One region of the Bradyrhizobium sp. WSM2254 genome, then DNA from elsewhere that is predicted to be linked to it. Evidence: riboswitches for the same ligand, from Rfam matches in the RefSeq annotation. Region 1 holds a riboswitch; the other holds the start of a gene.

Region 1 (14,587 bases):
TTCTCGATCCGCTGCCGGCCGGCCTGCCGAAGGACGAGTATCTCTCCCGCGTGCAAACTGCGATCGAAGAGGCAACCGGCCGCCTCGTCGAAGCGGGCCGCAAGGAGCAGGAGCAGTTGATCGGTTCGGCCCCGAGCTACGCGCCGACCGGCAGCTAGCGACTTTCGCGGTCTTCGCTCGGAGCCGGCGCGTGCAGGGAATGCGCCTCCCCATGCAGCATCGTCGCGAGCTGATGCAGCTGCGTGTCGCGAAAGCCCTCGGCCTCGATCGCCTTCACCGTCGCGGTCACGTAGTCGCGATTGGCTCCGGACTGGCCATGCCCCTGGAGCACGTGGCGATGTTGGTCGGCGAGCGACAGCCGGCCGGCATATTGCACATGGCCGCGGTCGACGACATAAGCGAGTGCGGAGACGCGCAGCCGCGCATCGTTCTCCAGCCACACCGAACGCATCACCTCGCGATAGACCGACGTCACCTGCTCGCGTTCCCGCAAATAGGCGACGACGTCGGCGCGGTTCTCTTCGGCGACACGGAAGGCGATGCCGCGACAAGCGCCGCCGCGATCGAGCCCGAGCACCAGGCCCGGCTTCTCCGGCGTGCCGCGATGCACGAAGGAATAGACGCAGAGCGCACGATGCTCGCCGACCAGCCGCGCCGGGACACGTTCGATAAATTCGAAGCCCGGCCGCCACATCAGCGAGCCATAGCCGAACACCCAGAGGTCGCCCTTGGCTGTCGTGACGGAGGGGAGGGTGATTTCCGACATGGCCGGCACGGCTACCAGACCCGCGTCCCCAAGCGAAGCGAATTCTCCGCCTTTCGGAGCAAGCCAACCTCGCTTACATTTGACAAAATCTGGGGTCAAAGGGTCGCCGCATGTCCAATCTGACCGTTGCCGCAGGCCGCCGCCCCCGTTGGGGCCTTTTCATCGCACCCGTTCTCCTCCTGATCCTCGCCGTCGCGTGGAGCTGCTTCTGGTTCTATGCCGCTTCGCAGGCCGAGATCGCCGCGGACGCCTGGCGCGCGCAGGAGGCCAAGTCCGGCCGCATCTATGATTGCACCAAGCGCTCGATCGCGGGCTTCCCGTTCCGCTTCGAGGTCCAGTGCTCCGGCGCCAGCGTCGCCCTGGTCTCGCAGAACGCGAGCAAGACGCCGTTCACGGCCAGGCTCGACAACATCCTGGTCGTCGCCCAGGTCTACGATCCAAAGCGCGTCATCGCCGAATTCTCCGCGCCGGCGACCCTCACCGACGGCGTCACGCAAAACACCTTCGTGGTGAACTGGAGCAAGGGCCGCAGCAGCGTGGTCGGCCTGCCGGCGGTGCCGGACCGCGCCTCCATCGTGTTCGACGATCCCGTCATCAACCGGCTCGACGGCAGCGTGCAGGTGCCGCTCGCGCGCGCCAAGCAGGTCGAGCTGCACGGGCGCCTCGCGGACGGATCGCCGTCCGATCATCCCGTGATCGAGACCGTGCTCCATTTCGCGCAGGGCAGCATCCAGGGCGTGCATCCCTTGCTCGCCGAGCCGTTCGAAGCGGACACGCGCGCCAAGGTCACCGGCCTCTCCGACCTCACGCCAAAACCCTGGCCGCAGCGCTTCCGCGAGATCCAGGCCGCCGGCGGTCATATCGAGATCGTGCAGTCGCGGATCCAGCAGGGCGAGATGATCGCGGTCGCAGCCGGCACGCTCGGACTCTCGGCCAATGGCCGACTCGACGGCGAATTGCAGATGACGGTGACGGGCCTCGAGCGGGTGATCCCGGCGCTCGGCATCGAGAAGATGCTGGAAGAGGGCGTGCCGCAGGCAACCCTCGACCGCGTCGCGCCCGGCGTGAAGTCGCAGGATCTCAACAATCTGTTCGGCGCGCTCGATCGCGCCGTTCCCGGCCTCGGCAAGGTCATCAAGCAGAACGCCAATGCCGGCGTTGCCGCCGGCATCAATTCGATCGGCACCGAGAGCACGCTGGAAGGCAAGAAGGCCCGCAGCTTCCCGCTGAAGTTCGTGGACGGCGCCGTGCTGCTCGGCCCGGTCAAGGTCGGCCAGATCCCGCCGCTGTATTAAAACCTCTCTCGTCATTCCGGGGCGATGCGTAGCATCGAACCCGGAATCCATTTCACCGCGTGCGCCGTGGCCCAATGGATTCCGGGCTCGCCCTTCGGGCGCCCCGGAATGACAGGAGCTACGGCTTCTTCAGCGCCGCATGCGGCCGGCCGAAATCGGGCGCCGCCGAATCCTGGCCGATCTCGACGATGCCGCGACGGATGGCGCGGGTGCGGGTGAAGTGGTCGAACAGCGCTTCGCCGTCGCCGCGCCGGATCGCGCGGGTGAGTTTTGCCAGATCCTCGGTGAAGGTTCCGAGCATCTCCAGCACGGCTTCCTTGTTGGCGAGGAAGACGTCGCGCCACATCGTCGGATCGGACGCCGCGATGCGGGTGAAGTCCCGGAAGCCGCCGGCGGAGAACTTGATGACCTCTGACTCCGTCACCTGCGCCAGCTCGTCGGCGGTGCCGACGATGGTGTAGGCGATCAGATGCGGCAGATGGCTGGTGATCGCGAGCACGAGATCATGATGATCCGGCGTCATGATCTCGACCTTGGCGCCCATCGCCGCCCAGAACGCGCGCAGGCGATCGGTGGCCGCCGCATCGACGCCTTCCGGCGGCGTCAGGATGCACCAGCGGTTGATGAAGAGCTCGGCAAAGCCGGAATCCGGCCCTGAATGCTCGGTGCCCGCCACGGGGTGCGCCGGCACGAAATGAACGGTCTTCGGCAGATGCGGCGCCATGTCCCTGACGATCGCGCCCTTCACCGAGCCGACGTCGGAGACGATCGCGCCGGGCTTCAGCTGCGCGGCGATCTCCTGCGCCACAGGCCCGCAGGCGCCGACGGGAATGCAGAGGATGACGAGATCGGCATCCTTCACGGCTTCCGCATTGGTCGCCACGACCTGGTCGACGATGCCGAGCTCGAGCACGCGGGCGCGCGTCTTCTCCGAGCGGGCGGTGGTGACGATCTCGCCGGCCAGGCCCTGGAGCTTCGCAGCGCGCGCGATCGAGCCGCCGATCAGGCCGAAGCCGATCAGGGCGACGCGCTGGAAGTGCGGCTGTACGCTCATTTGCCGGCCATGAAGTCGCGCAAACCGTCGACGACGAGGCGGTTGGCCTCCTCGGTGCCGATGGTCATGCGCAGTGAATGCGGCAGGCCGTAGTTCTTCAGCGCCCGCAGCACGAGGCCCCGCTTGGTGAGGAAGGCATCGGCCTCGTCCGAGGTCCTGCCCTTCTCGGTCGGAAAGTGGATCAGCACGAAATTGGCGACGCTCGGCGTCACCTTCAGCCCGAGCTTACCGATCTCCTCGGTCAGCCAGTTGCGCCAGGTCTCGGTGAACTGCTTCGACATCGTCTGATGCGCGGTGTCCTCGATCGCGGCGACTGCGGCATACATCGCCGGCGTCGACACGTTGAACGGACCGCGGATGCGGTTGACCGCGTCGATGATGTGCTCGGGGCCGAACATCCAGCCGATGCGCAGCCCGGCGAGGCCATGGATCTTGGAGAAGGTGTGCGTCACCACGGTATTCTCGGTGGTGGCGACCAGCTCGATGCCCATCTCGTAATCGTTGCGCGAGACGTAGTCGCAATAGGCGGCGTCCAGCACCAGCAGCACGTGCGAGGGCAGGCCGGCGCGCAGGCGCTTGACCTCGTCGAACGGAATATAGGTGCCGGTCGGGTTGTTCGGATTGGCGAGCCACACCAGCTTCGTCTTCGGCGTCACAGCCTTGAGGATGGCATCGACGTCGCAGGTGAGGTTCTTCTCCTGTGCAATGACGTTCCTGGCGCCGACCGCCATGGTCGCGATCGGGTAGACCAGGAAGCCGTGCGTGGTCGAGATCGCCTCGTCGCCCTGGCCGAGATAGGTGTGGGCGAGCAGGTTGAGGATCTCGTCCGAGCCGGCGCCGCAGATGATGCGGTTGGGGTCGAGGCCGAAGCTGCGGCCGATGGCTTCGCGCAGCACCCGCGAGGTGCCTTCCGGATAGTCTTCCAGATGATCCGCCACGTTCTTAAAGGCCGCGATCGCCTTGGGCGAGGGACCGAACGGCGTCTCGTTGGCCGAGAGCTTGAACACCTTGCGGCCCGGCTCCGGCACCGGGCTCTTGCCGGGCGTGTAAGGCGCAATATCGAGAATGCCGGGGTTCGGCACGGGGCGGGACATCTTCAACTCCGGAATGGCAGGCGGCTCGTGACTTACGATTTCGACCCGGTCGGGGGCACCGTATAGCGCGTTGCGTGGCTGCCGACGAGGGCCGTGGAGCGCACCGAGGCCCCCGCCTCGATCAGGGCAGCCTTGATCTTGTCGATGCTGCTCGCGCTCGTGACCGAGACCAGCAGCGCCGCGCCGTCGAAGGCGGTATCGGGCACCGCCACGATGTCGGCGAGCGGCGACAGCGCCCGCGCGATCTCGGCATTCCACCCGGAGACGCGCACGCTGAAGGTCTCCACCTCCGTCACCAGGGCGCTGTCGGCGACGCGCGAGATCGCGAACACGGGCAGCGCGGCCGGATGGTCGGCGCGTTCGACGAAAGGCAGCCGCGCGATGATCTTCGGTGCGCCTTCGGCTTCCAGCTCCAGCCACCACGGGGTGCGGCTGGACGTCGCCGAGACCAGCGCCAGATCGCCCTTGGATTTCGCCACCGCCTCGACCGCCGCCTGCGCGCTGAAATGCGCGACGTAAGGCACGGTGAAGCCGAAATGGAATCGCACGGAATCGCGCATCGCGGGCTCGCTCACCGAGATGTCGGCATGCACCGCGAACGGTGCCTGCACGTACGTGAACGTCGCGATGATGACGCGCCAGATGCTCTCGACCGTGTCGAGCGGCAGGATGCCGCGATGGCGCTCCACGATCCGCCGCATCATGTCGGCCTCGCGCGCCGGCCGGAACGCCGAGCCGACCTCCTGGGTCTGCTTCACCTGGATCAGGCGGTCGATGATGTCGCCGCGCTGCATCAGGAGGCGATGCATGCCCTCGTCGATCGCGTCGATCTCCTTGCGCAATTCCTGCAACGATGGTGGCGCGGGCGGACGTTGAGACATATCTGGCAAGTGCTGTTGAGAGGCGTTCCAATGCGGGTCCATCAGGTCGGACCCGCTGCGGTCGGTGTCTTGATTAGGCAGTCGGAGCGGCGAAAGCAAAGAGAAATGCAAAGGGAAATTGGGCCTTTTCGGCTGACGCGACGGGGACGAATTTGGTCAATCCGGACCGTATCTTGACGAAAACCGTCCAAGCCGCTAGGTTTTGCCTGTTCCGTGGTCATTTGAGCCGGCCGGCTTGCAGCCACGTTAAAAAACTCGCTAAACAGGCCGGGGACGCTTTCGATCCCGGCCGAACCTATCGTTCAGGCCGGGTTTTTTATGGCCTGATGTCAGTCGCGATCGGAAGTCCGATCGCAAACGAGGTCGATGGTCAGAGATGGTTGGCGTCACGTCGATTCCCAGTCCCGCGATCAGTGCCGATGAACGGTCGCATGAGGTGGATCATCCGAGTTCGCTCGTCGCGCATTTCGGCGCCGATCAGCCGTTGTCGCTCGACTGCGGGGTCGATCTTTCGCCGTTCCGGATCGCCTACCAGACCTATGGCGAGCTCAACGCGGACCGCTCCAACGCGATCCTGATCTGCCATGCGCTGACCGGCGACCAGCATGTCGCCAATGTGCACCCCGTCACCGGCAAGCCCGGTTGGTGGGAAACATTGGTCGGTGCGGGCCGTCCGCTCGATCCGAGCCAATACTTCATCATCTGCGCCAATGTCATCGGTGGCTGCATGGGCTCGACCGGGCCGGCCTCGATCAATCCCGCGACCGGAAAGGTGTGGGGCCTGGATTTCCCGGTCATCACCATCCCCGACATGGTTCGCGCGCAGGCTATGCTGATCGACCGGCTGGGCATCGACACGCTGTTCGCGGTGGTCGGCGGCTCGATGGGCGGCATGCAAGTGCTGCAATGGACGGCGGCCTACCCCAAGCGCGTGTATTCCGCGCTGGCGATTGCCTGCTCGACGCGGCACTCGGCGCAGAACATCGCTTTCCACGAGCTCGGCCGCCAGGCTGTGATGGCCGATCCCGACTGGCACAATGGCGGCTATGCCGATCATGGCATCCATCCGCATCGTGGCCTTGCGGTTGCACGGATGGCTGCGCACATCACCTATCTCTCCGACGCCGCACTGCATCGCAAGTTCGGCCGGCGCATGCAGGATCGCGAACTGCCGACCTTCTCGTTCGACGCCGACTTCCAGGTCGAGTCCTATCTGCGCTACCAGGGCTCGTCCTTTGTCGAGCGCTTCGATGCCAACTCCTATCTCTATCTGACGCGCGCGATGGACTATTTCGACATCGCCGGCGACCATGGCGGCGTGCTGGCGAAGGCGTTCACCGGCATCAAGACGCGCTTCTGCGTGGTCTCCTTCACCAGCGACTGGCTGTTTCCGACCTCGGAATCGCGCGCGCTGGTGCATGCGCTGAATGCGTCGAGCGCGCGGGTGTCGTTTGCCGAGATCGAGACCGATCGCGGCCATGACGCCTTCCTGCTCGACGTGCCCGAATTCTTCGACATCGCCCGCGCCTTCCTGGAATCGGCAGGCAAGGCGCGCGGACTCAACGGCAAGAATAGCTCACAAGGGTAGTTAGGATGTCAGCGCAGGAAGTGCTGCCGCTGGGCGGCCTTGACTCGGAACGATCAGGTCATTTTCGCGCCGACCATCTGCTCGTCGCCGAAATGGTCAAGCCGGGCTCGAAGGTGCTCGATGTCGGCTGCGGCGACGGCGATCTGCTCCAGCTTCTGGAGACCCGCGGCATCGATGGCCGCGGCATCGAATTGTCGCGCGAGGGCGTCAACCGCTGCGTCGCCAAGGGCCTCGCAGTGGTGCAGGGCGACGCCGACACCGACCTCGTGAACTATCCCGATGATGCCTTCGACTACGTGATCCTGTCGCAGACGCTCCAGGCGACGCGGCAGCCGCGTGTGGTGCTGGAGAATCTGCTGCGCATCGGTCGCCGCGCCATCGTGTCGTTCCCGAACTTCGGCTTCTGGAAGATGCGGCTTCAGCTTCTGATCGGCGGTCACATGCCGCGCACCGAGAACCTGCCGGCGACCTGGTACGACACCGCCAACATCCACTTCTGCACCATCAAGGATTTCGTCGAGCTTTGCGACGAGATCAACGTCAAGATGGAACGCTCGGTGGCACTCGATCTCTATGGCCGCCCAGTGCCGCTGAACCTGCCCTGGTGGGTGTGGAACATGTTCGGCGAGCAGGGCGTGTTTCTGCTGACGCGCGGCGGAGGGAAGTGACGCTGTAGGCGTCATTCCGGGGCGCGCGAAGCGCGAGCCCGGAATCTCGAGGTTCCGGGTTCGCTCTTCGAGCGCCCCGGAACGACAACCATCCGGCTACGTGGCGGCGTACTTGGCGGCGCCTTCGTCTTAATGCGCCGCCACCGACCTCGGATCGCGCGCCGGCCATCTTCCCGCTTCCACCAGCGTGACGAACCGCTCCACGGTCTCGTTGAACAGCGCGGGCTCCTCGAGGTTGAGCACGTGCCCCGACTTCGGAAACATCGCAAGGCCCGCGGCCGGCAGATGCTTTTTCAAGAACAGGCTCGGCCCGACGCAGGGATCGTCCTCGTCGCCGCAGATGATCAGCGCCGGCGTTGCGACGCCCCTGATCATGTCCGTCATGGTGTAGATCGAGGGGCGGCCGCCCTGGAAGCCGCGCATCGTGCGCGCCGATCCCTTGGCATCGTGCCGCGCCAGCGCGGCGTAGAAATCGGCGTGGCCGCGCGGGTCCTTGACCAGGAACGGAATCCGGCTCGGCGCCTCGCGCGTGACTTTCGCGACTTCCGCGGAGCCGAGCGTCTCGAACTGCTCGGCGTTGGCGCGGCATTGCTCGCGCCAGGCGTCGAGATTATCGATCTCTGAGCCGGAGCCGACGCCGGCGAGCGTCATCGACAGTGCACGCTGCGGCGCGTTCAGTCCGACCTGAAGCGATGAATAGGCGCCCATCGAGAGCCCGACGAGATGCGCGCGATCGATCCTGAGATGATCGAGCACCGCGAGCGCGTCGGTGTAGAAATGCGTGTAGGTGTAGACCTCGCCCTCAGGCACGTCCGATGGCGTGTAGCCGCGCGCGGAATAGGTGATGCAGCGGTGGCCGCGCGAGAAGTAGCGCATCTGCGGCTCCCAATTGGTGTAGTCGGCCGCGAACTCATGCAGAAAAATGATCGGCGATCCCTGGCCCGCCTCTTCGAAATAGATGCGGACGTCGTCCCTGGTCGTGGCGTGGGGCATTAACCGTTTCCCTCTCTTCAAGCCGTTGTTTCGAGAATTGCAGTTAATGCTGTTGTCCGCAATGCGGCGGCAACAGACCTGCATCGACACAAAATCATCGCAACAATTACCCGAAGCGTTAATTCCCGTCGCCGCGCGGCGTCTTGTTCTCGCCACATCCGGAAGCTTTACGGCCCGGCGGATGTCGGCCGCGCACGGGCCGGCTGGGAGTGGGGGTGTCAACGAAGGATGACTAATGTTCGAGTTGTTTGCGTCTCGCCTGTCGCGTTGTGTTGTCGCGCTGGCGCTTTTCTTCGCGGCGGTCGCCGCGTTTGTTTCTCCGGCCTCGGCGCGGCCTCATCGTCATAGCGCAGAGCGGCACGCTTACGTGCATCACGCCAGCAGACATCATCACTATCGGCACCAGGCCCGCAGCTCGCGCTTCGAGCGCAGCGCGGCGCAGCTGCAGGCCGGCGGATTCATGAACACCCAGGCCAGCTACGATCCGAACGCCAACAGCGGCGGCATGGGTGACATGCGCTACGCGGGCGGCGGTGACATGAGCATCGGCGGAAACATGCGCCGCGCCGGCAAAGTGAGCCGCGCTGCCAACATGAGCCATGCTGTCAACAAGAGCAGCGCTGGCGACATTGGCAACGCCGGCAACATGGGTATGAGCAGCGGTTTCGGCGGCGGATCGGGCCTCGTGTCCGAGGCGCGCCGTTATCTCGGCGGCAACCCGACCGGGCGCGGCAGCCTGTGGTGCGCGCGCTTCATGAACATGGTGCTTGAGAAAACCGGCCACCATGGCACCGGCTCGGACATGACGAATTCGTTCGCGCGTTACGGCACGCGTGTCTCCGGCCCGCAGGTCGGTGCCATCGCGGTGATGTCGCGCGGGGGCCGGGGCGGCCACGTCGGAATCATCACCGGCGTCGACGCGCAGGGCAATCCGATCATGATCTCCGGCAACAACGGCAACCGCGTCCGCGAGGCCCCGGTCTCGCGCGGCCGCATCTATGCGTATGTGATGCCGAACTGAAGGTGACGGATGCGTAGGGTGGGCAAAAGGCGCGACAGCGCCGTGCCCACCATCTCGCAACGCTAACGGAGTTGGTGGGCACGCTTCGCTTTGCCCACCCTACGAAGCTCACACCAGCTTCGGCTCTTCCACCGCGACTGCATCCCCCACGCCGATCTCGCCGCCGGCGATCACCTCGGCATAGATGCCGCAATCCATGTGGCCGAGATGGCGCGAGAGCGTCGGCGGGATTTCGAGGTCGCGCTTTGCGGTCTCCGGATCGACATTGGTGGCCGGGCAACGGACGATGCGCTTGACCACCTGCAGCCGGGCCTGGCCGATCGCGAGCGTCTGGCCGACGAGGTCGAGCTCGGACCAGGCCGGCCAGCCCTTGACGTAGAGATTGGCGCGGAAGCGCAGGGGGTGGACGGCGGTGCCATCGAGCATGGCCTCGATCGCGCGGACGCTGTCGAGATTGATGATGGACACGACCTTGCGGGCGACGTCGGAAAAGCTGTGGTTGCGGCCTGACAGAACCTTGGGCGGGCCCTTCAGCTCGGGCTGAAAGTTCTCGCTGAAGTAGCGCTCGATGGCGGCGCGCCCGGCGGCGGTCTCCAGATCGCCGCTGGCGACGATTTGGCCGTCCTTGCGGATGGTCAGGCGGTTGGTCGCGTCCTCGAACCGGCTGTCGAGGGAAGCCAGCCGCTCATTGCGCGCCAGCATCAGAAACTGGATCTTCGGCTTCCAGGCCGGCGCCTCGGGATCGAACCCGCTCGGGCCGTTCTCGATGGCGTAGCGACGGTCGGCGGGCAGGGTTTCCCCTCGCCGCAAGGCGACGCGGGGCAGGCGCTCCGGCGTCAGGCCCTTGATTGGATAGCGATAGAGATCGGTGATTTCGGCGGTCTGGCTGGCTGTCATGCCGCTACTTAGGGGATTCGACCTCCCGGCGCCAAGCCGGCCAAACCGCGCACGAAATTGTGAACTCGCCTCTTTCACTCCCGCAAGCCGCTTCCCACATTTGCCTCAGGCCGGCGGCAACGTCGGTAAAAAACGGCCGTTACCGGTTGAGAAACGTCAATGCGGTAATGGAAAACCCAATGAAGATGCCGTGTGGAGTGCCTTAGAGGGCTCCATGGGCAGGCCGAGGGACAGAAAAGATGAACATCGAGAAATATACCGAACGATCCAGGGGCTTCATCCAGTCGGCGCAATCGCTTGCGATGCGCGAGGGGCACCAGCAGTTTTCGACCCTGCACGTCCTGAAAGTCCTCCTGGACGACAATGAGGGGCTCGCTGCCGGTCTGATCGACCGTGCCGGCGGCAATTCCCGCGCAATTCTGAAGGCGACCGAGGACGCCCTGAACAAGGTGCCGAAGGTCTCCGGTGGCGGCGGGCAGATCTATCTGGCGCCCGAACTGGCCCGCACCTTCGATGCCGCTGAAAAGGCCGGCGAGAAGGCCGGCGACAGTTTTGTCACCGTCGAGCGGCTGCTGCTCGGCCTCACGCTGGAGAAGACCAGCGAGGCCGGCGCGATCCTCAGCAAGGGCGGTGTCACCCCGCAAAACCTCAACGCGGCCATCGAGGCGCTGCGCAAGGGCCGCACGGCCGATTCGGCGACCGCCGAGAACGCCTATGACGCGCTGAAGAAATATGCCCGCGACCTGACCCAGGCGGCGCGCGACGGCAAGCTCGACCCGGTCATCGGCCGCGACGAGGAGATCCGCCGCACGATTCAAGTGCTCTCGCGCCGGACCAAGAACAACCCCGTCCTGATCGGCGAGCCCGGCGTCGGCAAGACCGCCATCGCCGAAGGCCTTGCGCTGCGCATCGTCAATGGCGACGTGCCGGAGAGCCTTAAGGACAAGAAGCTGCTCTCGCTCGATCTCGGTGCGCTGATTGCCGGCGCGAAATACCGTGGCGAGTTCGAGGAGCGGCTGAAGGCCGTGCTCCAGGAGGTGACCGGGAGCGAGGGCACCTTCATCCTGTTCATCGACGAGATGCACACGCTGATCGGCGCCGGCAAGGGCGACGGCGCGATGGACGCATCGAACCTGCTGAAGCCGGCGCTCGCGCGCGGCGAGCTGCACTGCATCGGCGCGACCACGCTCGACGAGTACCAGAAGCACGTCGAGAAGGATGCGGCGCTGGCGCGGCGCTTCCAGCCGATCTTCGTCAGCGAGCCCTCGGTCGAGGACACCATCTCGATCCTGCGCGGGCTGAAGGACAAGTACGAGCAGCACCATGGCGTGCGGATCACCGATTCCGCGCTCGTGGCCGCCACGACGCTGTCCAACCGCTACATCACCGACCGCTTCCTGCCGGACAAGGCGATCGACCTCATGGACGAGGCCGCGGCACGGCTGAAGATGCAGGTCGACTCCAAGCCGGAAGAGCTGGATTCGCTCGATCGCGAGATCATCCGGCTCAAGATCGAGCAGGAGGCGCTGAAGAAGGAAAGCGATGTCGGCTCCAAGGCCCGGCTCCAGACGCTGGAGAAGGACCTTGCCGAGCTCGAGGAGAAGTCTGCGGCGCTGACGGCGCGCTGGAGCGCGGAGAAGAACAAGCTCTCCGATGCCCAGAAGCTGAAGGCCGAGCTCGACAGCTTGCGCGTCGAGCTTGCCAACGCCCAGCGTCGCGGCGAATTCCAGAAGGCCGGCGAGCTGGCCTATGGCCGGATCCCGGAGCTCGAGAAGAGGCTTGCCGACATCGAAGCCAAGGAGAATTCCGGCGAGATGATGGAGGAGGCGGTCACCGCCAATCACATCGCGCAGGTGGTCTCGCGCTGGACCGGCGTGCCCGTCGACAAGATGCTGGAAGGCGAGAAGGAAAAGCTCCTGAAGATGGAGGAGCAGCTCGGCACCCGCGTCGTCGGCCAGGCCGAGGCCGTGCGTGCGGTCGCAACCGCCGTGCGCCGATCCCGCGCCGGCTTGCAGGACCCGAACCGGCCGACCGGCTCGTTCATGTTCCTGGGGCCGACCGGCGTCGGCAAGACCGAGCTGACCAAAGCCTTGGCGGAGTACCTGTTCAACGACGAGACCGCGATGGTCCGCCTCGACATGTCCGAGTACATGGAGAAGCATTCGGTCTCGCGGCTGATCGGCGCGCCTCCGGGCTATGTCGGCTACGACGAGGGTGGCGCGCTCACCGAAGCGGTGCGGCGCCGGCCCTACCAGGTCGTGCTGTTCGACGAGATCGAGAAGGCGCATCCTGACGTCTTCAACGTCCTGTTGCAGGTGCTCGACGACGGCCGCCTGACCGATGGCCAGGGCCGTACCGTCGATTTCCGCAACACGCTGATCATCATGACCTCGAATCTCGGTTCCGAGTTCCTGGTGAATCAACCCGAGGGCGAAGACACCTCGGCCGTCCGCGAGCAGGTGATGGGAATGGTGCGGGGACATTTCCGCCCCGAATTCCTCAACCGCGTCGACGAGATCATCCTGTTCCATCGCCTGCAGAGGAGCGAGATGGGCCGGATCGTCGAGATCCAGTTCGCGCGGCTCCAGAAGCTCCTGACCGATCGCAAGATCGTGCTGACGCTCGATGCTGCAGCCCGCGACTGGCTCGCCGCCAAGGGCTGGGATCCCGCCTATGGCGCACGGCCGCTGAAGCGTGTGATCCAGCGCTACCTCCAGGACCCGCTCGCCGAGATGATCCTGGCCGGCGACGTCAGGGACGGCGACAACGTCGCGATCTCGTCCGAAGGCAACGTGCTGACCTTCAACGGCAAGGCACCGCAAACCGCGGAGATCGCCCAGTTCGAGGCGCCGGTGTCGAAGCGGAAGTTGAACTGATAAAAATGCACGCCCTCCGCGCCAGAATCGCGGAGGGCGTTTTTCAATCCGCGAAGAACGCGTCCACCGCCGCCTGATCGCGGTCGCAGACCCAGCATTCGCTCAACAGGCCGTCGCGCACGGCATAGACCAGCAGCCGTTCCAGTTCGGCCGTGCGACCGTCCCGGCTGAACGATTCCCGCGCGAGAATGGCGCCGCGCCGCGGCCCGGCCATCAATTCGTCGATGCCAAGAAGTTTCCGGTTGGCGCGGCGTGCGACCTCGGCCAGAGCGGCAAGCGCGGCCGGCTTGCCGCGGTGGGTGCCGGCGAGCGGGTTATGCCCGGCATAATGCAGCGTGAATTGGTCGTGGTAGCAGGCGGCGATCGCGGCGCGGTCACCGGCCTGCCAGGCGGCCGCATAGCGCGCGACGGCGGCGCGGATCGCGGCGGTTTGTGGGGCGTCATCCGCCAGAACGTTTCCCATCGACATGATCTCCCGGGTCATCGGCAGCGTTGTGCCGGTGCGCTATGGTAAGGCATGACCTCGCCACCGGGCTTTCAGGAACTGGCTATCGGCACGCCGCCCAGGGTCGGGCCAATGCAGGCGCGGATGCTCGATTGGGGCGCGCGGGTGCTCTATGTCGGTCCGGCCTTCGGGTTGACGCCCCACCGCAATGCCACCGGCGTGCTGGCCGTTGCGCTCGACGGGGCGATTGGCGTGGCCGACCATCCGAGGGCACGCTCACCGTCCTATCGCAAGACGCGCAGCGTGCTGATCATGCCCAACAGCCTGCACCATTTGCGCGTGGATGCCGGACGGATGGCCTTCCTCTATGTCGATCCCTTCGGACGCGATATCGAGGCGCTTCGTTCGCGCATGAAGGAGGTCGGATCGAGGGCCGCGTTCGACATGATCGACGAGCGAGCGGTTGTCACGCTGTTTGGCGACATCGCCGAGCGACGCCTCGAATCTGACGAAGCGCGGCAGGCAGTCCGCGATAGGCTTGGAATCGGATCAAGCGCGCAGCCGGATGCAAGAATTGCTGATGCCATAAGGCGGATGCGCGAGGAGCCCGGCGGTTCGCACACGCTTGCCGAACTCGGCCGCCAGGCCGGGCTTTCGTCCTCGCGCTTTTTGCATCTGTTCAAGGAAGCCACGGGTGTGCCGCTCCGCCGCTACCGCATCTGGAGCCGGATCGGCGCGGCCGCGCGGGCGGTCGCACAGGGGCAATCGCTGACCGAGGCGGCACATGGCGCCGGCTTTTCCAGCTCCGCGCATTTCAGCACGGCTTTCCGCGACATGTTCGGCATGATGCCGTCGGAATTGTTCGCGCGGATTCGCGCGAGCTAGTTTTCCGTTGGCGCAGGGCTAGGTCCCGGGCCGTCCTCCTCGATGTCCTCGTCGATTTCGCTGAGGATGTCCACGAGCTCGCGGACGCGGCCGTGGGCGAGTGGCCGGAGATCGTTGATCATCG
Region 2 (14,587 bases), on a different contig from region 1:
CGTCTATGCCATCAACAACGAGCGGCTGAAGCACTACAGCGCCTCGGTGCAGGTGATCGCCGACGGCGATGGCAAGAGCCGCTTGCTCTGGACCATCGACATGCTGCCGAACGAGCTTGCGGCTTACGTCCAGGAGCAAACCGGGGAGGCCGTGATCGCCTTGCACAAGGCGTTTCCGCCAGCCGCAGCGTAACGGCGGCCCAGGCCCCGCAGCTCTGTGATTTTTCTCACAGAGCCCTCCTCTCCTCGGCCCTAACCATGGCCGCGTGCGTCCGGTTGGCTCTGCTCTCCCGGCGAAGCCACGCACGCGAGGAGCATGCCATGAGAGGTGCGGACAAGGTGATCTGCCAGGCAGCCGCCGTGCTGCTGCTGTTCTCGGTCGCGAGCACGCCCGCGAAGGCGCAGTTCGCAGGCTACGGTGGCGGCGGAGGTGCCGGCGGCGAGGACATGATGACCCAGATGGCGCCGATGCTGGAGATGATGAAGGCGAAGATGGGCAAGCGCCGCTTCGCCATGCTGATGCAGACCATGGGTCCGATGATGAGCCGGATGATGGAGAACGGCGGCGGCGGCTTCGGCGGCATGATGGGCGGCGGTGGCCTCGGTGGTCTCGGTGGCGGCAATCTCGGCGGCGGGTTTGGTGCGCCCAATTATGGCGGCTACACGCCGATGGGTGGAGGCGGCTATATGCCAACGGGGCTCGGCGGCATGGGCGGCGGCGACATCATGGGCATGCTCGGCGGCACCAGTGGTGGCGACATGATGGCGATGATCCCGCAATTGATGCGGCTCGCCAATGCCGGCGGCGGTGGCGGCCATCGCCGCCACAGGCATCGCTAGTCCGCAACACCTGAGAGAGCCGGCCTGATCGCGGGCTTGCTCTCGCGTGGTCCCCAGCGGGTCAGCACCACGCTGGAGCACGACAGCAGGCCCAGCACGACCATCGAGCTCGCGGCCAGCCAGAAGAAGCTCTGCGCGCTGGCGTCATGCGTCGACAGCCACCAGCCGGTCGCCGAGATGTAGATCAGCCGCACGGTCTGCGCCAGCACCGGCCCGATCACCTTGGCCGCGCCTTGCGAGGAGAAATACATCGTCGAGGCGAGCCCGATGAAGGCGTAGAACGGCGCCACCGTCGACAGATATTGGTGGCTGGTCGCGCGCACGGTCGCGCTGTCGGTGAAGATGTTGACCCAGAGATCGGGGAACAGTGCGACCAGGCACGCCGGCGCACCGACCGCGACGAATGCGCTCGCGCCCGCGATCCAGGCAATGCGCCGGGCACGCGCGATGCGGCCGGCGCCGATGGCCATGCCGACCATCGGCACCGAGGCGATGCCGAACGAGAACGCGATCGAGGTCAGCAGGAATTCCAGCCGCGCACCGATGCCGTAGCCGGCGAGGATCGCGGTGCCGAACTTCGCCAGCATGTGGGTGAAGATCGAGATCGTCAGCACCGATTGCAGCGGCGAGAAGCAGGCGATGGCGCCGACCTTCAGGATGTCGAAGAACATCGCCCACTGGATGCGCAAGCCGCGCAGCTTCGGTGCGATCCGCGCGCGTCCCGAGAACAGGTACCAGCCCATGATGCAGATGTTGAAGCAATAGGCGATCAGCGCGCCGGCCGCGACGCCGCGCATGCCGAACTGCGGCACCGGCCCGAGCCCGAGGCCGAGCGTGCCGCCGAGCAGGATCTGCCAGGCCGCGGAGTTGAGGATGAGGAACGACGGCAGCTTCATGTTGCCGGTGCCGCGCAAGATGCCCGCCATGGTGTTGAGCAGCCAGGGCAGCACGGCGCCGCCGAAAAACACCTGCGTGTAGGCGATCGCATGCGTGAGCACATCGCCGCGGCCGCCGAGCATTTCGAGCACCCTGGGTCCGAAGATCAGCATGCCCAGCATGAAGACGAGACCGAAGCTGATGCCGATCAGCATCGCATGCGCGGCGAGCGTGCCGGCGCGCTCGCGATCGCCGGCGCCGAGCGCCCGAGCAATGGCGGAGGCCACCGCGCCGCCCATGGCGCCGCCCGACATCGTCATGGTCAGGATCACTGTCGGAAACACCAGCGCCATAGCGGCCAGCGCCTCGACGCCGAGCCGGCCGATATAGGAGGTCTCGGCGATCACCGTGCAGGTGCCGGCCGACAGCGCGATCACGTTCGGCCAGGCGAGGGAGAGCAGCGTGCGCAGGATCGGCCCGTCCACCAGCGCGCTCTTCACGGGACGCGGGAGCGGCGGCAGCGGGCGTTCTTGTTCATCGACCGGGATCTCGGCGATGTCGGACATGTCCTCTCCCGGGCACGAGCGCCATTTGCGGCGCGGCAATGACTAGGTGTGCCAATAAATTTCATCGCGCAAAAGGCGCGGCCAGGGGCTTGTTAGCACGGCACGCGCCGATTCCTCCTGCGCCTGATGCAGGCGTGCCCTGCGGCAGCGCATTTCAGTGGGTGGAATTGCCTTTTCTCCCTCTCCCCGCTTGCGGGGAGAGGGTCGGGGTGAGGGGGAGTCTCCGCGAGGACGGTGAGAGCTGGACTCGCGGAGAGCCCCCCTCACCCGCCGCGCTACGCGCGTCGGCCTCTCCCCGCACGCGGGGAGAGGCGAAGCCCGCGGATCGAGCCTTCGCTATTCGATCGTCCAGACCAGCGGCGGACGGCCGCCTGCGGCCGGGCGCATGTGGACGCTGATATGCCGACCGCAGCCGGCAGCCAATCCCTCGAGCAATCCCTCCAGCACCTTGGCGCAGGCGCGATGATAGTCAGCGACGTCGTCCATCAACTTCCAGCTCTGCTGGCGGAGCTCGAAAGTGCCTTCGGACTGCGTCATCTCAACACGGTCGTCCTGCGCGGCGAACAACGCGTTCAGGAACGATGCGAACTCCCTCGCGCCGCCGCGGCTCATCGTGAGCGCCGCCGCGACCTCGTCGAAATACTGCATCCCGATCAGCCTGCCGGTGAGATGCAGCAGATAGCCGGCGTCTTCCGGGCCGAACAGCTGCACCATCACGGGCGCGGCGGTGCGGACATATTCCATCGCATAGTTGCGATAGGCTTTTTCCAGCCGCGGCTTCGGCCAGCTCGCGACCGGCAGCGCCGGCGCGGTCGCAGCATTGAACAGCGGCGCCTCGAGGTGCCGCGCGAACACCAGTCGCTGGTCGAGCTCGAGCGGATGGTCGTATTGATGGTAATAGCCTTCGAGCCCGTCCTGGCCGTCGACGCTCTGCTTGGTGCAGACGAAGCCGAGGCGCAGATCCCCGAGGGCCACGCCGTTGTTGGCGTGCCAGCCGCGCAGCATCGCGCGAGAAACCTCGCCCGGCACGCCGCAGATCGCGGTGCCCTTCCAGATCCAGCGCGGCGGCGGATAGCGGATCCAGGCCTTAACGTCGCTCTCATACATGTATTCGACATGTACGCCGCCGATCCAGTTGGAGAGATAGTGATATTGAGCAGCCGCGACCGCCGGCGGCAGATGGCTAAGGCCGAGCTTCGCAAGCCCCGGCAGGAAACGCTCCTGCTGCTGGCGACGGAACACGCGGAAGACGAACTCCGCGGCATCCGCCGTACCGCGCCGCGTGACCACGGTCAGGATGAGGCCGGTGAAATAGGCGTGATAGAGATCGGCGACCGCGCGCCAGCGTTTCCATTGGGCGTCCTGCGCGGAGTCGGCTGCGGCGGTCATGTTCGCTCCCGGCTTGTTGTTTTGCGGGAGTGTGTCATCGCGGCTGAGGCGGCGCAACACGCCACACATTCGCTGTCATCGCCCGGCGAAGACCGGGCGATCCAGTATTCCAGAGGCCGTTGTGATTGAATCGAGACGCCGCGGCGTACTGGATGCCCCGGTCAAGCCGGGGCATGACAGTTGGGGATGTGGCTACACCCGAAAATGTTTCGAGAGCTTCAATCCCTGCGCCTGGTAGTTCGAGCCGATGCGCTGGCCGTACATCGCGTCGGGGCGGGCCAGCATCTTCTCGTAGACGAGGCGGCCGACGATCTGGCCGTGCTCGAGGATGAACGGCACTTCGCGCGAGCGCACCTCCAGCACGGCGCGCGATCCCAGCCCGCCGGCGCCGGCATAGCCGAAGCCGGGATCGAAAAAGCCGGCATAGTGCACGCGGAATTCGCCGACCAGCGGATCGAACGGCACCATCTCAGCGGCAAAGTCGGGCGGCACCTGCACGGCCTCTTTCGAGGCGAGGATGTAGAACTCGCCGGGATCGAGGATCAGGCTGCCGTCGGGACGGGCCGAGATCGGCTCCCAGAAGTCCTCGACGGAATAGCCGGAGCGGCGATCGACATCGACGACGCCGGTGTGGCGCTTGGCGCGATAACCGACGAAGCCGCTGGCCTTCTCGCCGGACAGATCGACGGAGACGGCGACGCCGCCGGACAGATCGGCATCGTCGATGTCGACGAGGCGCTCGGACGCATGCAGCGCGTCGAGTTCGTCGGCATTGAGGATGGCGTCACCGGTGCGGAAGCGCACCTGCGAGAGGCGCGAGCCTTCGCGCACCAGCACCGGAAACGTCTTCGGGCTGATCTCGGCATAGAGCGGGCCGTGATATCCGGCGCCGATCATGTCGAAGCGGCGGGTGCCGTCGGCGATCACGCGGGTGAAGACGTCGAGCCGGCCGGTGGAGCTCTTCGGGTTCGCGGCCGCGACGATCTCCGGCGGCAGCGCGAGGCTTTCCAGCAGCGGCACGATGTAGACGCAGTTGGTTTCGAGCACCGCGCCGTCGGCAAGGCTGAACTCGTGCAGCTTCAACTCGTCGATGCGCTCGGCCACCGTGGCGCCGGGACCGGGCAGGAAGCTGGCGCGGACGCGATAGGCGATGTCGCCGAGACGCAAATCGAGGCTCGCCGGCTGGATCTGGCTTTCGACGAAGTCGTAGGCGGGCAGGATGAGGCCGCCCTCCGCCATCGCCGCGATCATGCGGTCGGGCAGGATACCATTGGCGTCGGCGGCAATCGTGAAACTCAACCGGGGGTCCTCGTCAGGGGTCAAACGCATCCGGACATGTGGGAAATACTAGCCTTTTACGGCTATCCGATGGACGCCTTGACGGAAAGGCCATTGCGGAATATGAGCATCACTTATCCCGTGGTGATTTGAGCCGGCCGGCTTGCAGCCACGTTAAATAAGTCGCTAAACAGGCCGGGGACCTCTGTGATCCCGGCCCGTGGATATATCCAGGCCGGTTTTTTTGTGACCGTTTTCGACGAGACGGTCATGTCGGAGGTACCTATGTCGAAGTCGCCTGCTGCTTACCGCCCCGAAACCCGTCTGGTCCATTCCGGCACCCTGCGCTCGCAATTTGGCGAGACGTCGGAGGCGCTGTTCCTGACGCAAGGCTACGTCTACAACAGCGCCGAGGAGTGCGAGGCGCGGTTCAAGGGCGAGGATCCCGGCTTCATCTATTCGCGCTACTCCAACCCCACCATCGCGATGTTCGAGCGCCGCATGATCGAGCTCGAGGGCGCCGAGGCGGCGCGTTCGGCCGCGACCGGCATGGCCGCGGTAACGACCGCGATCCTGGCGCCGCTGAAGGCCGGCGACCACGTGGTCGCCTCCCGCGCGCTGTTCGGCTCGTGCCTCTACGTCATCCAGGACCTGTTGCCGCGCTACGGCATCGAGACCACGCTGGTGGACGGCCTCGATCTCGACCAGTGGCAGCGGGCCTTGCGACCGAACACCAAGACGTTCTTCCTGGAGAGCCCGACCAATCCGACGCTCGACGTGCTCGACATCCCCGGGATCGCCGAGATCGCGCACAAGGGCGGCGCGCGGCTCGTCGTCGACAACGTGTTCGCAACCCCGATCTGGCAGAGCCCGCTCGCGTTAGGGGCCGACGTCGTGGTCTATTCCGCGACCAAGCACATCGACGGCCAGGGCCGCTGCCTCGGCGGCATCATCCTGTCCTCGGAAGCCTTCATCGCCGAGCACCTCCACAATTTCATGCGCCAGACCGGGCCGTCGATCTCGCCGTTCAACGCCTGGGTTCTGCTCAAGGGCCTGGAGACGCTGGCCGTGCGCGTGCGCGCGCAGACCGACACCGCGGCCCGCGTCGCCGAGGTGCTGGCGAGCCATCCCAAAATCTCGCGGCTGATCTATCCCGGCCGCGCCGATCATCCGCAGGCGGCGCTGGTGAAGAAGCAGATGCGCGGCGGCTCGACGCTGGTCGGCTTCGAGGTCAAGGGCGGCAAGGCGGCCGCGTTCCGCGTGCTCAACGAGCTCAAGCTCGCGAAGATCTCGAACAATCTCGGCGACGCCAAGAGCCTCGTCACGCATCCGGCGACCACGACGCATCAGCGCCTGAAGCCGGAAGACCGCGCCGCGCTCGGCATCAGCGAGGGCTTCATCCGCTTCTCCGCGGGGCTCGAGCATGCGGACGATCTGATCGAGGATCTGACGGCGGCGCTGGAGAAGGCGTGAGGGGAGCGAGCAGGGTGGGCAAAGCGAAGCGTTCCCACCATTCACTATTGAGCTAACGATAGATGGTGGGCACGGCGCGCGAAGAGCGCGCCTTTGCCCACCCTACGGCTACGCAGCCGAACTACATCGGCCGGTACGCCCGCACATCCCCGGGCACGTTGACCCCGAGCTTGATCTGGCCGACGGAGCGGATGATGTCGTCGCCGAGCAGCTGGGCGAAGCAGGCATAACCCCAATCGTTCATGTGCAGGCCGTCGGCGATGACGAAGCTCTCGACCGGGATCGATTGGTTCTCGTGCCAGTCGCGCATCACCTCGAAGCGCGGGAAGATGCCGACGTGACGGAGCTCGGCGACCTTGCCGAGCAGCTTCACCATCTTGCCGGCGCTCTCCTTGCGCTGGTTGACGGCCGGCGAATATTGCGGATCGACCAGCACGATATCTGCGCCGCCGGCGGCCTGGATGCGGGAGATGCCGTCCTCGACCATCTTGGCGGTGTCGCCGGGATCGAGATTGCGCAGCACGGCGTTGGTGCCGACCTGCCAGATCACCATATCCGGATGCACGTCGATCACCTCCTTCTGGAGGCGCTTCATCATCTCGGGCGCGTCCTCGCCGCCGACGCCGGCATTGATGACGGTGATGTCGGCGGTCGGATATTGCCGGCGCAGCTGCGCGGCGAGACGGTTCGGATAGTTGAAATCGGGTGAACTCGCGCCATAGCCGGCGGTCGACGACGAGCCGAACGCGACGATCACGACAGGCTTGCCGGCGACGAGCTTGTTCGCGACATGCGGCAGCGAGCCCATCGTCTTCGAGCCGCCCTTCGGCGGCAGGCAGGGAACGCGGTTGAAGACGTCGCCGGCGGATTTCGCGACCTGCTTCACCTTGTCGATGGCGCGCGCGGTGATGCCGCGCTGTTCGGGGGACGTCACGGCGACGGTGGTCTGGGAGGGCGAAGCGGGGGCGGGATTAGCGGTCTGCGCGGGCGTCGCCTGCGCGGCTTGCGCCTGCGCGCGCGATTGCGAAGCAGGCGTCAGCACCAACAGCGCCGCCGCCGCGGGCGCAACCAGCCATGCCGTCAGGCCAAAAGGGCGGAGAGAACTCATTAACGCTAGACCTCAATTTTGCTGCTGGGCCGGCCCCAGATGGGCAGCATCAATCACGAACTGTGCCAACGCCCGGCCAAGGCAATCATGGACCTGTTTCGCCAGCTCAGGCCCGCGGGACGGGCTGAACAGGTCGAACTGACCCTGATCGTTCCACTGCCGCATGATCGCGAAACGGTCGAACAGCGGGATGTCATGCTCCTGTGCCACCACCCGCATGTTGTCGAGATAGGGCGGCACCGAGATCATGGTTTCGGTACGCGGGCTGTACTGCAAGTTCATCAACACGACGTCAGCCCCTGCATTTTGCAATGCGGAAACCCCTTCGGTCACCGCGCCGCGAAAATCGTCGGGATCGATTGCTCGGATAGCATCCACGGTCCCGGTCTGCCAGATGACCAAAGTAGGCCTTTTTGCTTCCATCAGCTTAACGAAGCTGGCGGCCGCCTCCTCTGCCGTCTTCTTGCTCTGTATTTCTACGGAGACGTGCACCGCTTCCGACGGCGGCAGCTTGTCCTTCAAAATGGCCTGCATGCGCGCCGGATAGGAAGCGTCCTCGGAGGCCGGAATCGTGGTCGAGCGGCTGCCGATGACCAGGATTTCGAGCGGTTTGCCGGCCTTGATGGCGTCGGCGACCTTGGGAAGCTGGGCTTCGCTGCTGAGCAGATAGGAGGGCAATTCGCAGGCCGCGGGCGCGGCCGGAGCGGGCTGCGCAGCATCCTCCGCGCGCGCCGGCGGCGCGGCGAGGCCACCGCATAGCAGGATCAGGCTCAGGAGAACCTTCGCCTTCATCAGCCCCCTCCCGCCATATCGGCGTTGCCGACGGCGTTTTTGGTTTTCGCACCGCTCTTGTCAGCTACGCGCTTGTACCACGAAATCACCCAGGCGACGCCCCACATGATCAGGATTCCGGAGAGACTAATCACCGCATGCATGACGGCGCCGCCGGAGACCTCGGCCAGGATGAAATGACCGGCGAAGGCCAGGAAGACGCCGAGGCAGAAGATCTCCAGGGAATGCTGGCCGCACAGGATCAGCGGCCGCAGCCAGGGCGATTTCAGGCCCGGCCAGTCGCGCGGCAGGAAGCGCACGGTGAGCGCGGCCAGCGCCAGGAAATGCGTGAAGCGCAGCACGTCGAGATCGGTCTTGTCGATCGGATACATCCACTGTTCGAGCCGCTTCGGCATCAGATGCGAGAGCTGCGGCAGGTACCAGGTCAGCGTCACGTAGAACGCCGCGACGATATAGGCGATCGCGATCCACATCGTCACCGGTGAAGCCAGAATACGCGACATGCGCCGCGCACCTCCGAGCGCACACCATGCACCGAAGACGAAAAGCAATTGCCAGGCCAGCGGATTGAACGCCCAGAAGCCGTTCGGATAGGCGGAGAAGTAGAGGTCGTATTGCCAGGTGACCACGTAGAGCACGACCGAGAGGCCGAGCGTGACATCGGGCTTCCACTTCATCGACCACAGGATCACAGGCAGCGCCAGCATCAGCACGATGTAGAGCGGCAGCACGTCCATGTTGACGGGACGGAAGCGCAGCAGCAGCGCCTGCACGATGGTGACGTCGGGCTGCTTGAGGAAGTCCATGATGCCCATCTCTTCGGTGTAGAGCGGGTTCTCGAAGCTGGTCGCGACGTAGGAGATCTCGGCGAGGAAGATCGTGAACAGGAAGACGTGGGCGACATAGATCTGCCAGACCCGGCGCAGGATGCGCGCGGTGGCGATGACGACGCCGCTCTCCAGCATCGCGCGGCCGTAAACGAAGGCGGCGGTGTAGCCGGAGATGAAGATGAAGATCTCGGTGGCGTCGCTGAAGCCGTAATTGCGGATCGTGAACCAGGTCAGCAGACTTGTCGGCAGATGGTCGATGAAGATCAGCCACAGCGCGAGGCCGCGGAACAGGTCGAGCCGGAGCTCGCGCTCGCCGATGGCGGGCAGCGAGATGGCCGGCGCGGCCGCACGCGGCTTTGCGTCCACAGGCTTGGCTCCCGCGATCGTCGATCCCGTCACTTGGTCCGCAATGGTCATCGGGGCCTGAAAACCCTCACACAAATCGCGACGTTAAATAAGGATTGTACCGGTCCGGCCGTCGTCTCGCAAAGCGGCCAGATCACATAAGGGTGTCTTCCCTGGGGGTGTCTTTCTCCGCGAATTCTGGCGGTTCGATGTCGCGAAAGCCGCCTGCGGCGTTTGGTTCCCGGCCGGGTTTTCGTTATGATGGCAGCCATGTACCGCGCCGTGACCCGCCAGATCGAAGTGACCGTCGAGCCGAACTTTGTTCCGGAACAGTCGTCGGCCGACCGCTCCCGCTATTTCTGGTCCTACACCATCGTCATCACCAATTCCGGCGACGAGACCGTGCAGCTCAAGACGCGGCACTGGATCATCACCGACGCCACCGGCCGGCAGCAGGAGGTGAAGGGCGAGGGCGTGGTCGGCGAGCAGCCGACCCTGGCCCCCGGCGAGCGCTTCGAATACACCTCCGGCGTACCGCTCTCGACCGCCTCCGGCTTCATGACCGGCCGCTACCAGATGATCAGCGAAAGCGGCGAACGCTTCGAGATCGACGTGCCGACGTTTTCGCTCGATAGCCCGGACAACAAGCGGGTGTTGAACTAGGGGCGGTGCCGTAGGGTGGGCAAAGGCGTAAAGCGCCGTGCCCACCATTTCGGTGGTCACGCTTAAAGATGGTGGGCACGCTTCCGCCTTCGCTCTTCGAGCTACGGCGGACAAGTCGCTTTGCCCACCCTACGATGTCCGAGTTCCTGGCGCGCAGCTTCCCCAATCCCGTCATTGCGGCCGATTTCGGCGCGCCCTCGCCAGTTCCGTCGTCCTTCGAGGCTCGCCGAGAAGGCGGGCGCCTCAGGGTGACGGTGAGAGAGCGACGTTCGCTGCTTCCAGATTTTCATTGCTAGCGCAGCGAAGCAATGAGGCCTGTAGCCCGGATGAGCGCAGCGACATCCGGGACCTTTGCGAGCGGATTCCCGGGTATCGCTGCGCTCACCCGGGCTACGAACTACGACCGCGCCCTGCTACGCGTCCTCTACGCCCGCCTCATCGGGCGTGAAATCGTACACCGACGAGCAGAACTCACAGGTGACGACGACCTTGTCGTCCTTGACCATCGCGGCGCGATCGTCCGGCGAAAAGCTCTTCAGCATCGAGGCGACCGCGTCGCGCGAGCAGGAGCATTGCGCCTTCAGGACCAGCGGCTTGAACACGCGCACGCCACGCTCGTGGAAGAGGCGGTAGAGCAGCCGCTCGCCGGACAGCTCCGGATCGATCAGCTCGACGTCCTCGACGGTCTCGATCAGCGAGCGCGCCTCGACCCAGGCGTCGTCTTCAGCGACAGCGTGCACTTCGGCGCCTTCGGGCGCATCGCCGGGATGCAAGTCCGCCTGCCGCGCGCGCTCCGGCGCCTTCGGCAAAAACTGCATCAGCATGCCGCCGGCGCGCCAGCGATGCTTGCCGCCGTCGTTCGAGCGCCACTCCTCGCCGACCGCAAGACGCACGCGCGTCGGGATCTGCTCGGAGCGCAGGAAATATTCGTGGGCGGCGTCTTCGAGGCTGCCGCCGTCGAGCGCGACCAGACCCTGGTAGCGGCTCATGTCGGGGCCCTGGTCGATGGTCATGGCGAGATGGCCGCGGCCGAGCAGCGTGCCGGAATCCCTGATCTCACCGAGGCGCGCGGCGTCGAAGCGGGCATAGGCACGAAGTTGATCCGGCGCCTTGTAATCCACCACCAGGAACGACACCGGGCCATCGGTCTGGGCCTGGAGGATGAAGCGGCCCTCGAATTTCAGTGCCGTTCCGAGCAGCGTCGTCAGCACGATGGCCTCGCCGAGCAGCTTGCCCACGGCAGCGGGATAATCGTGCTTGGTCAGGATGTCGTCGAGCGCCGGACCGAGCCGCACCAGCCGGCCGCGCACGTCGAGCGCGTCGACCTCGTAGGGCAGCACGGCATCGTCGATCGGAACTGCTGATGGTGCGCGAACCGGGCCTTCAGGCCCGGTTTTCATGTCAGGGGATTGGGAAACCATGGCCGTTTATCTGGGGTCGGTGGGTGGGAAATGGAAGGGGGGCGTGAGGCAGCGTGCTCCGGATGCAGTTATGATTGCACACGATATTGCAAATTCGGTGTCGTCCCGGCGAAGGCCGGGACCCATAACCACAAGGCGTGGTTATGCGAAGATTCGCCGTTCGGTACCCCTACTTTCCGCAACCGAGAGATCACGCGGTATGGGTCCCGGCCTTCGCCGGGACGACGGATAGTTCGTCCCGTTACTTCACCGCGTCAAAACACCAGGCCAGAATGCCCTTCTGCGCGTGCAGGCGGTTTTCGGCCTCGTCGAACACGACCGATTGCGGGCCGTCGATCACCTCGTCGGTGACCTCCTCGCCGCGATGGGCGGGCAGGCAGTGCATGAACAACGCGTCGGGCTTGGCCAGCGACATCAGCTTGGCATTGACCTGGTAGGGCTTGAGCACGTTGTGGCGGTGCTCGCCCTCCTTGTCGCCCATCGACACCCAGGTGTCGGTGACGACGCAATCGGCGCCGCGCACGGCGGCTTCCGGATCGGTGCCGAGCATGATCGGCGCGCCTGACGTCTTGATCCAGTCGCGCATCGCCTTCTTCGGCGCGAGCTCCGGAGGCGTTGCGACGTTGAGCTGAAACTTGAAGCGCTCGGCGGCATGCGCCCAGGACGCCAGCACGTTGTTGTCGTCGCCGGTCCAGGCCACCGTCCGGCCCTCGATCGGGCCGCGGTGCTCCTGGTAGGTCAGGAGGTCGGCCATCACCTGGCAGGGATGCGAGCGTCGGGTCAGGCCGTTGATGACGGGCACGGTCGCGTTGGCCGCGAGCTCCAGCAGCGCGTCGTGGTTGAGGATGCGGATCATGATGGCGTCGACATAGCGCGACAGCACGCGCGCGGTGTCGGCGATGGTCTCGCCACGGCCGAGCTGCATCTCGGCGCCGGTGAGCATGATGGGCTCGCCGCCGAGCTGGCGCATGGCGACATCGAACGACACCCGGGTGCGGGTCGAGGGGCGCTCGAAGATCATCGCCAGTGTCTTGCCTTCGAGCGGCCTCACCGGCTGATGCGCCTTCTGCTTCGCCTTCATGGCGGAGGAGGCGTCGAGCATGCTCTTGAGCTCCGACAGCGGGAGCTCGTTGATATCGAGGAAGTGCTTCGGCGACTTGCTCATCAACTTGCCGCCCGCTTGGTCTGACTGGACGAGATCGCGGCGCAGGCGCGCTCGAGCCGCCCGACGCTGTCCTCGATCTCGGCCTCGGTGACGATCAGGGGCGGCAGGAAACGCACGACATTGTCGCCGGCGCCGACCGTGAGCAGTTTTTCATTGCGCAGCGCCGCACCGAGATCGCCTGATGGCACCACGGCCTTGATGCCGATCAGAAGGCCTTCGCCGCGCACTTCGCTGACGATGTCAGGATAACGGTCGATCACGGAGGCGAGCTTCTGCTTGAGCAGCAGCGACATCTTCTGCACGTGGTCGAAGAAGCCGGGCTTGAGCATGACGTCGAGCACGGCATTTGCAGCCGAGATCGCGAGCGGATTGCCGCCGAAGGTCGAGCCGTGCGAGCCGGGACCCATGCCGGCCGCCGCATCCGCGGTCGCCAGGATCGCGCCGATCGGGAAGCCGCCGCCGAGCGCCTTGGCCAGCGACATCACGTCAGGCGTGACGCCGGTGCGGCGATGCGCGAACAGATCGCCGGTGCGGCCCATGCCGGTCTGCACCTCGTCGAAGGCGAGCAGCAAGCCCTTCTCATCGCAGAGTTGGCGCAATGCCTTGAGGAACGCAGGCGTTGCGGAACGTACGCCGCCCTCGCCCTGGATCGGCTCGATCAGGATGCCGGCGGTCTGCGGACCGATCGCCTTCTTGACGGCCTCGATGTCGCCATGCGGCACCTGGTCGAAGCCATCCATCGGCGGACCAAAACCTTCGAGATATTTTGCAGATCCCGTTGCAGCCAGCGTCGCCAGCGTGCGGCCGTGGAAGGCGCCTTCGAAGGTGATGATGCGGTAGCGTTCCGGATGCCCCTTGGAGAAGTGGTGATGGCGGACCAGCTTGATCACACCTTCCAGCGCCTCGGCGCCGGAATTGCAGAAGAACACGAAGTCCGCGAAGCTTTCATTGCACAGGCGCGTAGCGAGCTTCTCGCCATCCGGGCTCTGGAACAGGTTCGACATGTGCCAGAGTTTTGTCGCCTGCTCCTGCAGCGCCTTGACCAGCGCGGGATGGGCGTGGCCGAGCGCGTTCACCGCGACGCCGGACGTAAAATCGAGATAGCGATCGCCATTGGTCGCAATCAGCCAGCAGCCTTCGCCGCGCTCGAAACCGAGGTCGGACCTGGCGAAAACGGGAAGCAAATGCGGCGCTGCGCTGCTAGTCATGACGGTCACTTGATGTTGCGGACGGTGTGAGCGTGCATTGCGCAACGCACCATTGACCGGCCCGGAAAACGAAACGTGCCGCCTTTTAAGGGCGGCACGTGACACTATCTTATGCTTGGTGAAACCGGTGTCAATGCCGCCCGAAAGCCTCGCGAAACGCTGAATCCGTAGTCTTGCGGTGCCAAATTTGCCGGGTTTTGGCCACGGAACATGTGGAAGCGAGTCGGCTGACTCTTGCGCGTGAGTCACGCCATATTGTAGCGTTTGGCTTGTCAGATACGACATCTCGTGCAGCAGTTCTGATCCTCTAAGTCCTCATGTACCGGCGTAAACGTTCGGGCGCATCTGGTGCGCCCGGCGAGCCTTAAGGGATTCTGACGGCACGGGTTTTTCGAGGCTTAGGCATTCGCCGCGAGGCGCCAGGATGGCAGCCGCACGGCGAGGGAAAGGGTGCAATGACGGTTTTGACCTGGTCCGACGATCGCGTCGAGCAGTTGAAAAAGCTCTGGGAGGCCGGATTATCGGCCAGCCAGATCGCAGCCGAGCTCGGCAATGTGACCCGTAATGCCGTGATCGGCAAGGTGCACAGGCTCGGCCTGTCCGGCCGCGCCAAGAGCCCGTCATCGGCGGCTC

Evidence for each region. Region 1 has a riboswitch for S-adenosylmethionine ahead of A3M7_RS0112725 (homoserine O-acetyltransferase). Riboswitches for the same ligand answer to the same signal wherever they lie in the genome.
Region 2: it holds a riboswitch for S-adenosylmethionine, as region 1 does, so the genes downstream of both, A3M7_RS0101485 (O-succinylhomoserine sulfhydrylase) here and A3M7_RS0112725 (homoserine O-acetyltransferase) in region 1, are expected to answer to the same signal.

What each region holds. Positions count from the first base shown of each region.
Region 1 covers NZ_AXAB01000017.1:148,896-163,482, reverse strand. The annotation lists gene A3M7_RS0112755 (1-acyl-sn-glycerol-3-phosphate acyltransferase) at 1-158, shown strand, start outside; gene A3M7_RS0112750 (gamma-glutamylcyclotransferase) at 155-766, opposite strand; gene A3M7_RS0112745 (DUF2125 domain-containing protein) at 877-2,061, shown strand; gene A3M7_RS0112740 (prephenate/arogenate dehydrogenase family protein) at 2,180-3,115, opposite strand; gene hisC (histidinol-phosphate transaminase) at 3,112-4,209, opposite strand; gene A3M7_RS0112730 (chorismate mutase) at 4,242-5,090, opposite strand; SAM riboswitch at 5,294-5,373, shown strand; gene A3M7_RS0112725 (homoserine O-acetyltransferase) at 5,467-6,678, shown strand; gene metW (methionine biosynthesis protein MetW) at 6,684-7,346, shown strand; gene A3M7_RS0112715 (alpha/beta fold hydrolase) at 7,476-8,339, opposite strand; gene A3M7_RS0112710 (TIGR02594 family protein) at 8,575-9,360, shown strand; gene A3M7_RS0112705 (MOSC domain-containing protein) at 9,469-10,257, opposite strand; gene clpB (ATP-dependent chaperone ClpB) at 10,497-13,133, shown strand; gene A3M7_RS0112695 (nuclear transport factor 2 family protein) at 13,177-13,617, opposite strand; gene A3M7_RS43975 (AraC family transcriptional regulator) at 13,651-14,463, shown strand; gene A3M7_RS0112685 (hypothetical protein) at 14,460-14,587, opposite strand, start outside.
Region 2 covers NZ_AXAB01000001.1:320,716-335,302, reverse strand. The annotation lists gene A3M7_RS0101510 (SRPBCC family protein) at 1-193, shown strand, start outside; gene A3M7_RS0101505 (hypothetical protein) at 322-840, shown strand; gene A3M7_RS0101500 (MATE family efflux transporter) at 837-2,282, opposite strand; gene A3M7_RS0101495 (hypothetical protein) at 2,619-3,671, opposite strand; gene A3M7_RS0101490 (2'-deoxycytidine 5'-triphosphate deaminase) at 3,864-5,000, opposite strand; SAM riboswitch at 5,081-5,160, shown strand; gene A3M7_RS0101485 (O-succinylhomoserine sulfhydrylase) at 5,235-6,422, shown strand; gene A3M7_RS0101480 (SGNH/GDSL hydrolase family protein) at 6,544-7,530, opposite strand; gene A3M7_RS0101475 (lipolytic enzyme) at 7,543-8,322, opposite strand; gene A3M7_RS0101470 (OpgC domain-containing protein) at 8,322-9,569, opposite strand; gene apaG (Co2+/Mg2+ efflux protein ApaG) at 9,768-10,160, shown strand; gene A3M7_RS0101460 (Hsp33 family molecular chaperone) at 10,574-11,581, opposite strand; gene argF (ornithine carbamoyltransferase) at 11,823-12,746, opposite strand; gene A3M7_RS0101450 (aspartate aminotransferase family protein) at 12,746-13,954, opposite strand; gene A3M7_RS0101445 (GcrA family cell cycle regulator) at 14,410-14,587, shown strand, end outside.